Regions from separate parts of the Mesorhizobium sp. M0590 genome, predicted to be linked through region 1. Evidence: riboswitches for the same ligand, from Rfam matches in the RefSeq annotation. Region 1 holds a riboswitch; the other holds the start of a gene.
What was found. Region 1 has a riboswitch for S-adenosylmethionine ahead of NKI52_RS12425 (O-succinylhomoserine sulfhydrylase). Riboswitches for the same ligand answer to the same signal wherever they lie in the genome.
Positions count from the first base shown of each region.

Region 2: it holds a riboswitch for S-adenosylmethionine, as region 1 does, so the genes downstream of both, metX (homoserine O-acetyltransferase MetX) here and NKI52_RS12425 (O-succinylhomoserine sulfhydrylase) in region 1, are expected to answer to the same signal.

Region 1 covers NZ_JAMYQN010000006.1:80,685-88,124, forward strand. Annotated here, with positions in the region: gene mmsA (multiple monosaccharide ABC transporter ATP-binding protein) at 1-990, shown strand, start outside; gene mmsB (multiple monosaccharide ABC transporter permease) at 987-2,279, shown strand; gene araD1 (AraD1 family protein) at 2,471-3,463, shown strand; gene NKI52_RS12415 (hypothetical protein) at 3,491-3,943, shown strand; gene NKI52_RS12420 (2'-deoxycytidine 5'-triphosphate deaminase) at 3,960-5,054, opposite strand; SAM riboswitch at 5,190-5,267, shown strand; gene NKI52_RS12425 (O-succinylhomoserine sulfhydrylase) at 5,337-6,527, shown strand; gene NKI52_RS12430 (glycosyltransferase) at 6,564-7,440, opposite strand, start outside.
Region 2 covers NZ_JAMYQN010000001.1:121,892-129,331, forward strand. Annotated here, with positions in the region: gene hisC (histidinol-phosphate transaminase) at 5-1,114, opposite strand; SAM riboswitch at 1,253-1,330, shown strand; gene metX (homoserine O-acetyltransferase MetX) at 1,423-2,592, shown strand; gene metW (methionine biosynthesis protein MetW) at 2,708-3,322, shown strand; gene NKI52_RS00615 (DUF1330 domain-containing protein) at 3,348-3,668, opposite strand; gene NKI52_RS00620 (SDR family NAD(P)-dependent oxidoreductase) at 3,903-4,649, shown strand; gene NKI52_RS00625 (RNA polymerase subunit sigma-70) at 4,692-5,717, shown strand; gene NKI52_RS00630 (DUF1194 domain-containing protein) at 5,736-6,542, opposite strand; gene NKI52_RS00635 (ABC transporter ATP-binding protein/permease) at 6,619-7,440, opposite strand, start outside.

The sequences.
Region 1 (7,440 bases):
CTGCTCGATCTGCTGCTCGAATTCAAGCGGCAAGGCATCACTTCGATCCTGATCTCGCACAAGCTCAACGAGGTGAACCGGGTCGCCGACAAGGTCACCATCATCCGTGACGGGCGGACCATCGAGACGCTGGCCAAGAAGGACATCTCGGAGGACCGCATCATTACCTCGATGGTCGGCCGTTCGCTCGACGACCGCTATCCGCCGCGCGAGCCGAAGATCGGCGAGACCGTTCTCGAAGTGAAAAACTGGTCGGTCTACCACCCCATCCATGCCGAGCGGCAGGTCATCAAGGGTATCAACCTCAACGCCCGCAAGGGCGAAGTGGTCGGCATTGCCGGGCTCATGGGCGCCGGCCGGACCGAGTTTGCCATGAGCCTGTTCGGCCGCTCCTATGGCCGTCGCATCACCGGCGAGGTGTTCCTCAACGGCAAGCCGATCGACGTCTCTTCGGTGAGCAAGGCGGTGGAACACGGCATCGCCTACGTTACCGAGGACCGCAAGACCTACGGTCTCAACTTGATCGACCACATCAAGCACAACATCACGCTGGCCAACCTGCCCGGCGTGTCGCGCCACGGCGTGATCGACGATTTGCGCGAGCTTTCGGTCGCCAACGATTATCGCGGCAGGACCAATATCCGCGCCTCGAGCGTCTACCAGATGACCGGCAACCTTTCTGGCGGCAATCAGCAGAAGGTGGTGCTGTCGAAATGGCTGTTCGCCAATCCGGAAGTGCTGATCCTCGACGAGCCGACACGCGGTATCGACGTCGGCGCCAAGTATGAAATCTATACGATCATCGCGCGTCTCGCCTCCGAGGGTAAGGCAATCATCGTCATCTCGTCGGAAATGCCCGAACTGCTCGGCATCACCGACCGCATCTACGTCATGAACGAAGGACGCATCGTCGGCGAAATGGCGGCAAGCGACGCCAGCCAGGAAAAGATAATGCGCGCCATCGTCCGCGGAGAAGGAAAAGCATCATGAGCACCGAAAGCGCTCCCGGGCCGCAGACCGGCGTTGCCCAGGATCTACAACAGGGACCTCGCATTGCCGTCTCGGCGCTGGTCACCAACCTGCGCGAATACGGGTTGGTGCTGGCGTTGATCGCAATCATGGTGTTCTTCCAGTTCACCACGTCCGGAACGCTGTTCAAGCCGGTGAACCTCAGCAATCTCGTGCAGCAGAACAGCTTCATCATCGTGATGGCGCTGGGCATGCTTCTGGTGATCGTTTCGGGTCACATCGATCTCAGCGTCGGCTCCGTCGCCGGCTTCATCGGCGCACTGGCGGCGATGATGATGGTCATCTGGCCGCTTGGCCCATTGAGCAATCCGCTGGTGGTGTCGATCATCTGCCTGATCGTCGGTGGTGCGATCGGCGCGGCACAAGGCTACTGGATTGCCTATCACCGAATACCGAGCTTTATCGTCACGCTGGCGGGCATGCTGATCTTCCGCGGCATCTGCCAGGCGCTGCTGGGTGGCGGGTCTTCCGTAGGGCCGCTTCCCGTCGGCTTCAAGGCGCTCAGTTCCGGCTTCATTCCGGACCTGATCGGCCCATTGACGCTGATACCGCCAACCGTGAACGCCGCCGGCAAAACCATTGTCGGCAGCGGCCTGACGCTGCACCTGACGACGATCGTGATCGGCCTCGTCGCCGTGCTCGCCTATGCCTATTTCGGGCTCAGGGCACGGCGCACCCGCGAAAAGCATGGCTACGAAGCCGAGCCCTTCTCGCTGTTCGTCGTCAAGACCCTGGTGATCAGCGCGCTGGCGCTGTTTCTCGTCTACCAATTCGCCACCTATAGGGGCCTCCCCATCGTTCTCATGGTGATGGGCGTGCTGATCGCGTTGTTCGTCTTCGTTACCAAACGCATGACGATCGGCCGTCGCATCTATGCGATGGGCGGCAATGCCAAGGCAGCCCAGCTATCGGGCATCAAGACCGAACGGCTGACGTTGATGGTGTTCGTCAATATGGGCGTGCTGTCGGCACTCGGCGGCCTGATTATCGCAGCGCGCCTGGGGCAGGCTGTGCCGGCGGCCGGCCTCGGCAGCGAGCTCGACGTCATCGCCGCGGTGTTCATCGGTGGCGCTTCGGCGATGGGCGGCGTCGGCCAGGTGATCGGCGCGGTGGTCGGCGGCTTCATCATGGGCGTCATGAACAACGGCATGTCGATCATGGGCGTCAATGTCGATTGGCAGCAGGTGGTCAAAGGCCTGGTGCTGCTCGGCGCCGTCGTCTTCGACGTCTACAATAAGAACAAGGCTTGAGAGGCAACCAGGAGGCATACGGGTCACATCGCGGCGCTGCCGGGCGGCGCAAAGAAGTCCCCCCGAGGGACCTGATCCGCGAGCGCAATCCGGACGAAGAATTTCAACCGAGGCGCGGACAGGGTCCGGGCCGCGCGGGGCAGGGTTTGCCGAGAAAGGGCAGGCCAGCCCACAATTCAGAGAGGGTTACCATGCTGATCTCACAAATCCTCGACGACGCCGAGACGATCCGCGTCGTTGCCCGCAACGGCGGCAAGACCCGCGTCATCAACGGCGCCCGCAGCGTCTATTCGCTGGCGATGGAAGCCGCGCGTACCGGCAGCGGGCTTGTCGCCCTGATCGAGCGCAAGGGCTTCGGCGAAACCGTCGATCTCGACGCAGCCTACAAGAAGGGCCGGCTGCTGTCGCCGATCAACCATCCCGATCCGGCGCATCTCCATCTCACCGGCACCGGGCTGACGCATCTCGGCTCCGCCGCGACCCGCGATTCCATGCACAAGAAGCTCAGCACGGACGGCGAGGAACAGCTGACCGATTCCATGAAGATGTTCCGCATGGGGCTTGAGGGCGGCAAGCCGGCGAAAGGCCAGACCGGCGTGCAGCCGGAATGGTTCTACAAGGGCAACGGCACCATGGCAGTAGCGCCCGGGGCGGCGCTTATGTCGCCCGCCTTCGCTCAGGATGCCGGCGAGGAGCCGGAAATTGCCGGCATCTATGTGATCGGTGACGACGGCGCCCCGTTCCGTGTCGGCTTCACCCTGTCGAACGAGTTTTCCGACCACGTCACCGAGCGTGTGAACTACCTCTTCCTCGCCCATTCCAAGCTGCGCAACGCCTCGTTCGGGCCGGAGATCCTGATCGGCGACCTGCCGTCCGACATCCGCGGCGCTTCACGCATCCTGCGCGACGGCAAGCTGCTTTGGGAAAAGCCGTTCCTGTCGGGCGAGGCGAACATGTCGCACACCATTGGCAATCTCGAGCATCACCACTTCAAATACTCGGCCTTCCGCCAGCCGGGCGACGTGCATGTGCACATGTTCGGCACGGCGACGCTGTCCTTCGCCGACGGCATCAGGACCGAGGCCGGCGACGTATTCGAAATCGAGGCGCAGGATTTCGGCCTGCCTCTGCGCAACCCGCTTGAAATCGAGCAGCCGGTGAAGGTGGCGGTGAAGGCGTTGTAAACTGGTGACATAATTCAGGGGCGAGAAATGAACGGCCTGCGGATTGGCACCGTGTTCGTAAGTTTAGTCCTGTTCCTCGCCTATTTCTCCCCAGCGGCTTACAGCGCCGGACAATGCAGCGCAAAATCCTATCGCGAGGCCCGGATGTCGATGACTAACCGGCTTCTGGCCACCGGCTATTCGAAATCGCAAGTGAGCTTTCTGATGCGCAACGCGGATCGCATGACGTCCGCACTCCGCGCTGACAGACTGAACGACAATGGCAGAGCCTGCGGTGTCGACTCCGCCAGAGCCCATGTGCTGGGATGTATCGACAAGCAGTTGTTCCCCTTGCAGTCCACCTCAAGCGCCTCACTTGACGACGAGAAGCAAACCAGAGGATTTTGGGGGAAGAAGCGATTGGCAGTGCGAGAACTGCTCTTTGTCGGTCAGTTTCATGGCTGCCTTGGCGCCGCGAAAGAATATCTGTTTCGCGGCTGACGGCTTGCGAACAACCTCAGCGCGCGGCGCGGAAATGCTTGGACAATTTCAGACCCTGCGCCTGATAGTTCGAGCCTAGATCTGTTCCGTAGAGTGCCTGCGGCCGTTTCAGCATGTGCTCGTAGACCAACCGTCCGACGATCTGGCCGTGGTCGAGGATGAACGGCACTTCGTGGCTACGCACCTCGAGCACCGCCCGGCTGCCGGTGCCGCCCGACGCCGAATGGCCGAAACCCGGGTCGAAGAAACCGGCATAATGGACGCGGAACTCGCCGACCAGCGGATCGAAGGGCGTCATTTCGGCCGCGTAGAGCGGCGGCACATGCACCGCCTCGCGCGACACCAGGATATAGAATTCGTCCGGATCGAGCACCAGCTCGCCGGCACCGCTCTTGTAGAGCGGCTCCCAGAAATCGACGACATCCTGCGCGGCGCGCTTGTCGACGTCGACCAGGCCGGTGTGGTGCTTGCCGCGATAGCCGACCAGCCCGTCCTTGTCGCCGTCGAGGTCGATCGATAGCGCGATGCCCCCGCCTGAGATGTTGGGTGGTTCGGTGGCGACCAACATTTCGGCGCGGTGCAACTCGTGCAGCTCGTTTTCCGACAAGAGCGCATTGCCGGTGCGGAACCTGATCTGCGACAGCCGCGAGCCGGTCCGCACGACGATCGGGAAAGTGCGCGGGCTGACCTCCAGATAGAGCGGGCCTTCATAGCCGGCGGCGATCTTGTCGAACTCGTGGCCACGGTCGGTCATTACCCGGGTGAAGATATCGAGCCGTCCGGTCGAGCTTTTCGGGTTGGCGGAGGCGGAAATATGCGCGGGCAGCGCCAGGCTTTCGAGCAGCGGCACGATGTAGACGCAGCCGGTTTCCAGCACGGCACCTTCGGCGAGGTTGATCTCGTGCAGCTTCAGCCGGTCGAGCTTGTCGACAACCCTGTAGTCCGGGCCGGGCAAGAAGGAAGCACGCACCCGCCAGGCCTTGTCGCCGAGCCTGAGGTCAAGGCTGGCCGGCTGGATCTGATCGGCATCGAGCGTGCGCGGCGATTTCAGCGCGCCCGTCTGGAACAGCGCGGAAATATCCTGATCGGGAAGAATGCCTGTCTGCCGCAAGGGTCTGGCTCCGTTCGAACGCCGGGCGAGGTCTTGTTCTGTCGCAGGTCCGACCGTGGACGCCTTTGGCACCTGCTTGGTACAACCCTCTTAATCATGCCGGCAATTGACGCAAGCGTGGCGCGGGTCTAAAGCTCGTTATCCCGTGGTGATTTGGCCGGTCGGCTTGCAGCCACGTTAAACAAGTCGCTAAAGGACCGTCGGGCCGCAAGGCCATATGGACCGGTTGCGACTTTCGCGACCGGTTTTTTGTTGTTTGGACCAATTTTGGTGTTGGATGGAATGATGACCAAGAAGCGCGACTGGAAGCCTCAGACCGCACTCGTGCATGCCGGGACGCTGCGTTCCGGCTTCGGCGAGACCTCCGAGGCGATGTATCTCACCCAAGGCTATGTCTACGAGACAGCGCAAGCGGCGGAGGCCCGCTTCAAGGGCGAGGAGCCGGGCTTCATCTATTCGCGCTATGCCAATCCGACGGTCGACATGTTTGAGAAACGCATGTGCGCGCTGGAAGGAGCCGAGGACGCGCGCGCCACGGCATCCGGCATGGCGGCGGTGACGGCAGCACTGCTGTGCAGCGCCAAGGCGGGCGACCATATCGTCGCGGCGCGCGCGCTGTTCGGCTCCTGCCGCTGGGTGGTCGAGACGCTGGCGCCGAAATACGGCATTGAGGCAACGCTGGTCGACGGCACCGACATCGCCAATTGGGAAAAGGCGGTCAAGCCCAACACCAAACTGTTTTTCCTGGAAAGCCCTACCAATCCAACGCTGGAGGTAGTCGACATTGCCGCCGTCGCGGCACTTGCCAATTCGATCGGCGCCAGGCTGATCGTCGACAATGTCTTCGCTACGCCCTTGCAGCAGAAACCCCTGCAGCTCGGCGCCCACATCGTCGTCTATTCGGCCACGAAGCATATTGACGGCCAGGGGCGCTGTCTTGGCGGCATCGTTCTGTCGGACAAGAAATGGATCGACGAGAACCTGCATGACTATTTCCGCCACACCGGCCCAAGCCTCTCGCCCTTCAATGCCTGGACGCTGCTGAAAGGCCTGGAGACGCTGCCGCTACGCGTACGCCAGCAGACGGAAAGTGCCGGCCGCATCGCGGATTTCCTGGCCGAGCGCCCGCAAATCGCCCGCGTCATCTATCCCGGCCGCGCCGACCACCCGCAAGCGGCCGTGGTCCAGAAGCAGATGTCGGGCGGCTCGACGCTGATTTGCCTCGATGTGAAGGGCGGCAAGCAGGCGGCCTTTGCCTTCCAGAACGCACTCGACGTCGTGCTGATTTCCAACAATCTCGGCGACGCCAAGAGCCTGATCACCCATCCGGCGACGACCACACACAAGAACCTGACCGATGAAGCCCGCGCCGAGCTCGGCATCGGACCGGGAACGCTCAGGCTGTCAGTCGGCCTTGAGGACGCCGACGACCTGCTCGAAGACATCGAGCAGGCACTGAGAGTTGCCGGATAAGGGCTGGCCGAACAGAGGCGAGCGGGGACGCGCCGATCAGGCGCCGGACGGGGTCTCTTCCAGCTCCGCGACGGCCTTGGTCTGGATAGTCATCACATTGCCGCGCCAGTCGACGGCGCCGCTCAGCCATCCGCGCGCCCAAATGGCGGGAAGCATCAGGTCTCGCGCCATCATCGCCAGGATGGTGCGCAGCGACAGGTGCCATCCCTTGGCCGAGGCCAAGGCGCATTCCGGCAGGTAGGCCGCGACCAGCACGGCGATGGCGGTTGCCGGCAGGCTGACGCCGGCGTCAGCCGCCGCGATCAGCGCAAGCACCAGCGGCGGCGCTGCGCCGATCAGGATCTCGGGGGCGAAGAACAGCGCGAAGGTGACGCGGCGCAGCCGCGCCCAGCGCGCCTGCCGCGACCAGATCTCGCCAAACGTGCGCCGGCCGAGCGGCTGTTCGAAGGGCGAGGCGACAAGATTGACCCGCAGTCCGAACCCGTTGACCAGCTTGGTCGCGGCGGCGTCTTCGGCGATCTCGGCAGCAAGCGCGCAGATGCCGCCATTGGCGTCGAGCATCGGCTTATTCCACAACATGCTCTTGCCCTGCGCGAAGCCGAGGCCGAGCGCCTCTCCGGCGTACTGCCAGCGTGCCTGCAGCGTGTTGAGAAAGGCGCATTCGACCTCCCCCCAGAAGCCGTCCGGCCGCGAGCCGATCGGCGTCGAGCAGACGAGGCCAGTGTCGTGCCGCCACGCCGCCATCAGGTGCTGGACGTAATCGCTCGGCATAAGCACGTTGGAATCGGCAAGGATGACCCAGCTATAATGCGCCGCTTCCCAACCCTTCACGCAATTGTTGAGTTTTGGATTGCCGCTGATGCGGTCGTCACCGACTAGAAGGCGGGCGCGAATAGCTGGAAAGCGCGCCATT
Region 2 (7,440 bases), on a different contig from region 1:
TGTTCTAGCTTTTCAGGAATGTCGCGAGTGCTGCGACAACGCCGCGATTGGCCTCTTCGGTGCCGATGCTCATGCGCAGCGCGTTCGGAAAACCGTAGCCGGAAACGCGCCGCAATATGTAGCCGCGCGCACTGAGGTAGTCGTCGGCGGCCGCCGCCGAATGCTTTTTGTCCTCGGGAAAGTGGATGAGGATGAAATTGCCGACGCTCGGCGTCACCCGCAGCCCGAGCCCGCTTAGTTGCTCGCTCAGCCAGGCTAGCCAGGTCTCGTTGTGCGCGACGCTGCGTTGGATATGGGCGCGGTCGTGGATCGCCGCGATGCCGGCCTCGATCGCCGTCGCATTGACGTTGAAAGGCCCGCGCACGCGGTTGATCGCGTCGATGACGTGCATTGGCGCATACATCCAGCCGATCCGCGCCCCGCCCAGGCCCAATTTGGAGAAAGTGCGGGTCATGACCACGTTTTCCGCGCTGCCCACCAACTCGACGCCGGCTTCATAATCGTTTCGCCGGACATATTCGGCGTAAGCTGCATCCAGCACCAGAAGCACGTTTCGCGGCAGGCCGGCATGCAGGCGGCGCACCTCCTGGAACGGCACGTAGGTGCCGGTTGGATTGTTTGGATTGGCAAGGAAGATGATCCGGGTAGCCGGCGTCACCGCGGCGAGGATCGCATTGATGTCGGCGCGTTCATCGGTCTCCTTGACCGTTACCGGGACGGCACCGGCCGACTGTATGTAGATCTTGTAGACCATGAAGCCGTGTTCGGTGATGATGGCTTCGTCGCCGGGTGCGAGATAGGTCTGCGCCAGCAGGCCCAGAATCTCGTCGGAGCCGTTGGAGCAGACGATGTTCGCCGGGTTGAGCCCGTGCACCTCGGCGATCGCTTCCCTCAGGCGCCTGGCGCTGCCGTCGGGATAGACCGCGAGCTTGTCGGCGACCGCGCGCGCGGCCTCTATCGCCTTTGGCGAAGGACCGAGCGGGTTCTCGTTCGCCGACAATTTATGGACCTTGGCGACACCTTCAGGCGCCGCGCTCTTGCCGGGCACATAGGCTTCGATGTCCATGATGCCGGCGCGGGGCCTTGGACGTGTCTGATCCGGTGTCTGGCTCATTTCATGAAATCCGTCGAGAGTGCCTCCATCCGGAGGCCGCAGCGGAAATACAAGCCGTGGCCCGGAATGTCGAGGGGCGGCAATTCGGGATCAAGAACTTGCCGTTGACGAAGCCATGCGTCGGTCCTAGAAGAGCAGCAACAGTTCCGTGGTGATTTGGCCGGTCGGCTTGCAGCCACGTTAAACAACTTGCTAAAGGGCCGTTTGCATCTTGTAACCGGCTTTGCGAAGGCATGGCCGGTTTTTTGTTGCCCTGACTGGCTGTTGCCCGGACCGGTGGACAACTGAAGGCCGGGCAAGGAGATGTGATGGTCGCTTTGCGCGCTCGAAAAACCAACAACGAGGCCGACCAGCCGTCGAGCCCGGTGTTGCGTTTCGGCGCCGACAAGCCGCTCAAGCTCGACGCTGGCACGCTGCTGTCGCCGTTCCAGATCGCCTACCAGACCTATGGCACGCTCAACGACGCGCGTTCCAACGCCATCCTCGTCTGCCATGCGCTGACCGGCGACCAGCACGTCGCCAACACCAATCCGGTGACCGGCAAGCCGGGCTGGTGGGAGGTGCTGATCGGCCCCGGCAAGATCATCGACACCGACCGTTTCTTCGTCATCTCGTCAAACGTCATCGGCGGCTGCCTCGGCTCCACCGGCCCCGCCTCGACAAATCCCGCCACAGCCAAGCCTTACGGGCTCGACCTGCCGATCATCACCATCCGCGACATGGTGCGGGCGCAGTTGATGCTGGTCGAGCATTTCGGCATCGAACAGTTGTTCAGCGTGCTTGGCGGCTCGATGGGCGGCATGCAGGTGCTGCAATGGGCCTCCAGCTATCCCGAGCGCGTCTTCTCGGCGCTGCCGATCGCGACCGGCGCCCGCCATTCTTCGCAGAACATCGCCTTCCACGAGGTCGGCAGGCAGGCGGTGATGGCCGACCCCGATTGGCACGGCGGCAAATATTTCGAGCATGGCAAGCGGCCGGAAAAGGGGCTGGCGGTGGCGCGCATGGCCGCCCACATCACCTATCTGTCGGAAGCAGCGCTGCATCGCAAGTTCGGCCGCAACCTGCAGGACCGCGAAGCGCTGACCTTCGGTTTCGATGCCGACTTCCAGATCGAGAGCTATCTGCGCCATCAGGGCATGACCTTCGTCGATCGCTTCGATGCCAACTCCTATCTCTACATGACCCGGGCGATGGACTATTTCGATCTCGCCGCCGACCATGGCGGCCGGCTGGCCGATGCCTTCGCCAGCACCAAGACGCGCTTCTGCCTGGTTTCGTTCACCAGCGACTGGCTGTTCCCGACCGAAGAGAGCCGCTCGGTCGTGCACGCGCTGAACGCGGCCGGCGCCTCGGTATCGTTCGTCGAAATCGAGACCGACCGCGGCCACGACGCCTTTCTGCTCGACGAGCCCGAACTGTTCGCCGCCATCAAAGGCTTCATCGCCTCGGCCGCTCGGGCGAGAGGGCTCGGCGCATGACCCCGAAAAGTTGCCGGCTTTTCGGATCAGGACCATGCGCCAGGCATCAGCGCATGACCCCGAAAAGTTGCAGACTTTTCGGATCAGGATCATGCGCCAGGCAAGAGGCGAACGCATGAGCGTCAACCGCGCCCAGCGCGTCGACCTCGAAGTCGTCGCCGATCTCATCCCGCCGCAGTCGCGGGTGCTGGATGTCGGTTCCGGCGACGGCCTGCTGCTCGAATTGCTGCAGGCGACCAAGAAGGTCGATGGCCGCGGCCTGGAGCTGTCGCAGCGCGGCGTCAACGAATGCGTGGCGCGTGGCCTGTCGGTCATCCAGGGCGATGCCGACAAGGATCTCCAATTCTATCCCGACAAGGGCTTCGACTTCGTCGTCTTGTCGCAGACCTTGCAGGCGACACGCAATCCGAAGCTGGTGCTCGACGAACTGCTCCGGATCGGCAACCGCGCCATCGTCTCATTCCCGAATTTCGGCCACTGGCGGGTGCGCTTTTCGTTGCTCTTCAACGGCCGCATGCCGGTGACCAGGGACCTGCCCTATTCCTGGTATGACACCCCCAACATCCATTTCTGCACCATTCGCGATTTCGTCAATCTGTGCGACGAGCTTGGCGCGACGGTGGAAAAGGCGACCGCGCTCGACGCCAATGGCCAGCGGATCGGCTTCTCGATGCCGTGGTGGTTCTGGAATTTTTTCGGCCAGCAGGCGGTGTTTCTGCTGAAACGATAAGAGCCAATCGTCGCAGATCGTCCCCTTATTCGAGAACGTCGGTGGCCTTGTGCGGATGCGCAACGCCATCGACCAGGACCACGTCGGACTGAGAATTCTCGGTGCGCAGCGGCAAGATCTCCTGATAGGCGCGCGAGCGGTACCATGCGCGCGCCTGCTGCATGTCTGGAAATTCGATCATGACGAGGTGGCCCGGCCAGGTGTTTTCAACGACTTCCACCTCGCCTCCGTGCACCACGAAGCGGCCGCCAAACGGTTCCAGCGTTTCATCGATCTTGTGCAGGTACTCGACGATCTGCGGCCCCGGCGTGACCTGGCGCATATGGGCGACGGCGTAGGCGGTCATGGCGTATCTCCTTGTGGTCGAAGGCCGGACAACCGGCTTGATGGGAGCAGTTTGCCGAGACGTAATGCGCTGGTCGATTACCCCAGAGGTAATGACACTGAATACAAAAACGAAGCGCGGCTGCCGTCACCTGAAAGATATTTCCACCTGGCACCGATGATTTTGGCACACCTGCGCTGTCCTTATCGATGAGCGCGCCTGGATGGTCCGGCGGCCGGGAACGAGAGGTGATCCATGGGATCGTTGCAAAATCAGAATGTCGTCGTCGTCGGAGGCAGCCGTGGTGTCGGCCGCTCGATCGCGGAGGCCGCTCTCAAGGAGAAAGCGGCGGTGCTGGCCGTTGCCCGCGGAAAACAGGCCCTGGCGCAATTTGCCTGGGAGGTCTCGGGCGTGAAGACGCTCGCGGTCGATGCTACGGTGGACTCCGCCCCGGATAAGGTCTTCGCCGCGCTTGAGCCGGACGTGCTGGTGATCTGTGCAGGCGCGCTGGCGCCTTCTGCGCCGGTGCATGAACAGAACTGGAAGGCGTTCTCGGCAAATTGGGACACGGACGTCAAGGCGTCGTTCCTGTTTTGCCGGGCCGCTCTGCGGCGTCCGCTCAAGCCGGGGACCCGGATCGTTCTGATCTCCAGCGGCGCGGCCTTGACCGGCGGACCACCGAACGCCGGCGGCTATGCCGGCGCAAAACGCATGCAGATGTTCCTGGCCGGTCATAGCCAGAAGGAGGCCGACCGGCTTGGCCTCGGCCTGCGCTTCATGGCGCTCGCGCCGATGCGCATCATGCCGGAAACCGGCGTGGGCAAGGCCGGCGTCGACAGCATAGCGGCCTATATGGGCATCCAGCCGGCGGACTTCATCGCCGCCATGACCGACATGCAAACGCCGGCCGATGTCGGACGGGCGGTGGTCGCACTCGCCACCGGCCAGCCGCAAGGCAGTTCCTTCATGGTGAGCGGTAGCGGGCTTGCCCCGGCCGCCTGAGGGGCGCGTAATGCAACGCTCGCTCGTAACCGCACAAGCCACATGACAGACGCTCAACCACCTCTGGAACCAGCACGCCAGCCGATCCTCGATCGGCTGGCCTTCGAGAAGGTCACGGCCGCCCATCGCCGCGAGCTCAAGCTGCATTGTTATCGCATGATGGGTTCGCTGCACGAGGCCGACGACCTCGTCCAGGACACGTTGCTTCGCGCCTGGCGCGCAAGATCGGAGTTCGACGGGCGAGGTTCGGTTCGCGGTTGGCTCTACATGATCGCGACCAACGCTTGCCTCAACGCCATCAAGGCGAGGTCGAGGGCGCGTCGCATTCTCCGGGAACCCGGACGGCAGCCCTCGCACGGGGCGGCCATAGGCGGGCCCGTAGCCGACATCGCCTGGCTGGAGCCCTACCCCGACGCCGAGCTTCCAGACATTGCCGGCAGCGAGCCAGGTCCGGAAGCCCGTTACGAGAGCCGCGAGGCCGTCCAGCTCGCCTTCGTCGCGGCGATCCAGGATCTGCCGCCCAGGCAGCGCGCCGCGCTGCTGCTTGCCGACGTCCTCGGATGGTCGGCTGTCGAGACGGCGCGTTTGCTGGGCGGATCGACGGCTTCGATCAACAGCGCGTTGCAGCGGGCCCGCGTAACGCTGGCGGCGCGCTATCCTCAGGGACGGCCGGCCAGCCGATCACGGCCCAGCCGCGAAGAAGGCCTGCTGCTCGAACGCTACATGCAGGCCTGGCAGGCCGCCAATCTCGACAGCTTGATCGAGCTGCTGCGTGAGGACGCCATCTACACCATGCCGCCTTGGCGTGAATGGTATCAAGGCCGCGAAGCGATCCGCGGTTTCTTCGAGACCGTCTGGCCGAGGTTTGGCGGCTTTCGCACGCTGGCCACCCGGGCCAATGCCCAGCCGGCGGTCGGGGTTTATTCCCGCAGCCACGATGGCCCTGAATGGCGGGCCCATTCCCTGCATGTGTTCGACGCAGCCGAGGGCGGGATCGCTTCCTTGACGATCTTCATAGGGCCGCTCGGGCCATCTCTGTTCCCGGCCTTCGGCCTGCCACCAGCCTAGCTTACCCCTGGGCCAGCCTTATCGGTCAAGTTCCGGGAAATATGGGTCCGAGAAAAACCTTCGGTCGCGCTCGCCTTGCAGGCAGTCGATCGGTGCGTCGATGCGGATCGTCCTCGGATCCACCTTGGGATACTCGATGCCGCTGACCTCGAGGATCAGTTTGCGGCGAGTGGCGGTGGCGAATTCGGAAGCAGCATAGATCGGCAGCACGAACGAGCCCGGCCCGCCGGTAACGCATTCGGCATAATACCGGTCGAGATGGCTGAAGGTGGGTGACGGGCTGATCAGGATCGGCAGCCCGTTGATGACGATGCCCTTCGCCAGCGCCGCATCGCGTGCCGTTGTGACCGGCAAGCCGGTGTTGTTTGGGCCGTCCCCCGAGACGTCGATGACGCGGCGTTTGCCGGTGAAGGCCGTGCCGTTGAAAAGCTCGGCGCCGAAAGCCACAGCACCGGAAATCGAGGTGCCGCGAAAGCTCCTGAACGGGCGGGCCGCGATCTTGTCGGCGAAAGCGTTGGCGCTCTCCTTGCTGTCGACGACCTGCCAGGCAATGACCGCATCGTCGCGGATGGTGCCGGCCCATTCGAAATAGGCGATGGCGATGCGGCCGAAGGTGCCGGCACGCACGGCGTTGATGAAGTCGGGGTGGCGCAGCGCCGCGACATAGCCGGCGCGCTGCAGGGCAAACTCCCTTTCATCCATTGACTGCGAGATGTCGACGGCCAGCACCAGCTCGACATCGACGGCAATTGCATTGGCCGGTGCGGCCGCAGGTGCCGCCGGGGTGCAGGCAAGGCAGGCGAGCAGGGCGAGAGCGTCAAGCATGGCTGATCGGAACGTTCCCATCTGAAACGATCGCGACAGTTTTTCGCCGCGATCGCGGCGAAATAAAGCTTGCCTTCTATTTCTTTCGGCCAGCCGAAACGATAACCGGCGGCGGTTCGATGGCACCTGCCCTGATACGGGCCGGCTTGAGTGGCGGTTGGCCGGCATCCTTGACGATGGTCAACGCCCGCCGGAAGAAGCGGGCATTGTGCTGGCCGCGGCCGATATTGAGGATCGCGGCGTCGGGAAGGCGCTTCTCCAGCATCGACAGCACTTGCCTCAGCGTTGGGCCGTCGAACGCGTCCAGCGCCTCGTCGATGATCACCCATTTCGGCCGTCGCAAGGCCAGCCTGGCAAAGGCCAGCAGACGCTGCTCGTCGTCGCTGAGCTCACGCTCCCAGCGCGCCGAGCGATCGAGCGAGGACGACAGGCGTTGCAGCCCGACATCGGCCAGCACCTCCGAGATCTCGGCATCGCTCGCCTCCGCCGCGCCGTCTGAATGGTTGAGCACCTCGCGCAGCTTGCCGAGCGGAAAATAGGGGGTACGCGGAACAAAGATCGGCGCTTCTCCGGCCGGCATGCCGATCCGTCCGCTGCCCCATGGCCACAGACCGGCAATGGCCCGGAAGAACAGCGTCTTGCCGGCGCCCGGATCTCCGGTGATCATGACCCGGTCGCCGGCGCGGATTTCGACATGCGGCTCGGCAAGCTTGGTGCATCCCTCCGGCGAGGCGATCTCGAGTTTCTCGAATGTCAGGCTGCCGTCCGGGTTTTCGCCGAACGAAATGCGCCGTTCCGTATCGTGCAGCGCGTCGGTGTCGCCAAGCGCGATGCGGAAGTCGGCGACCCGCATCAGCGTAGCGCGCCAATCGGCGATGCCGCCGATATTGTTGATGAA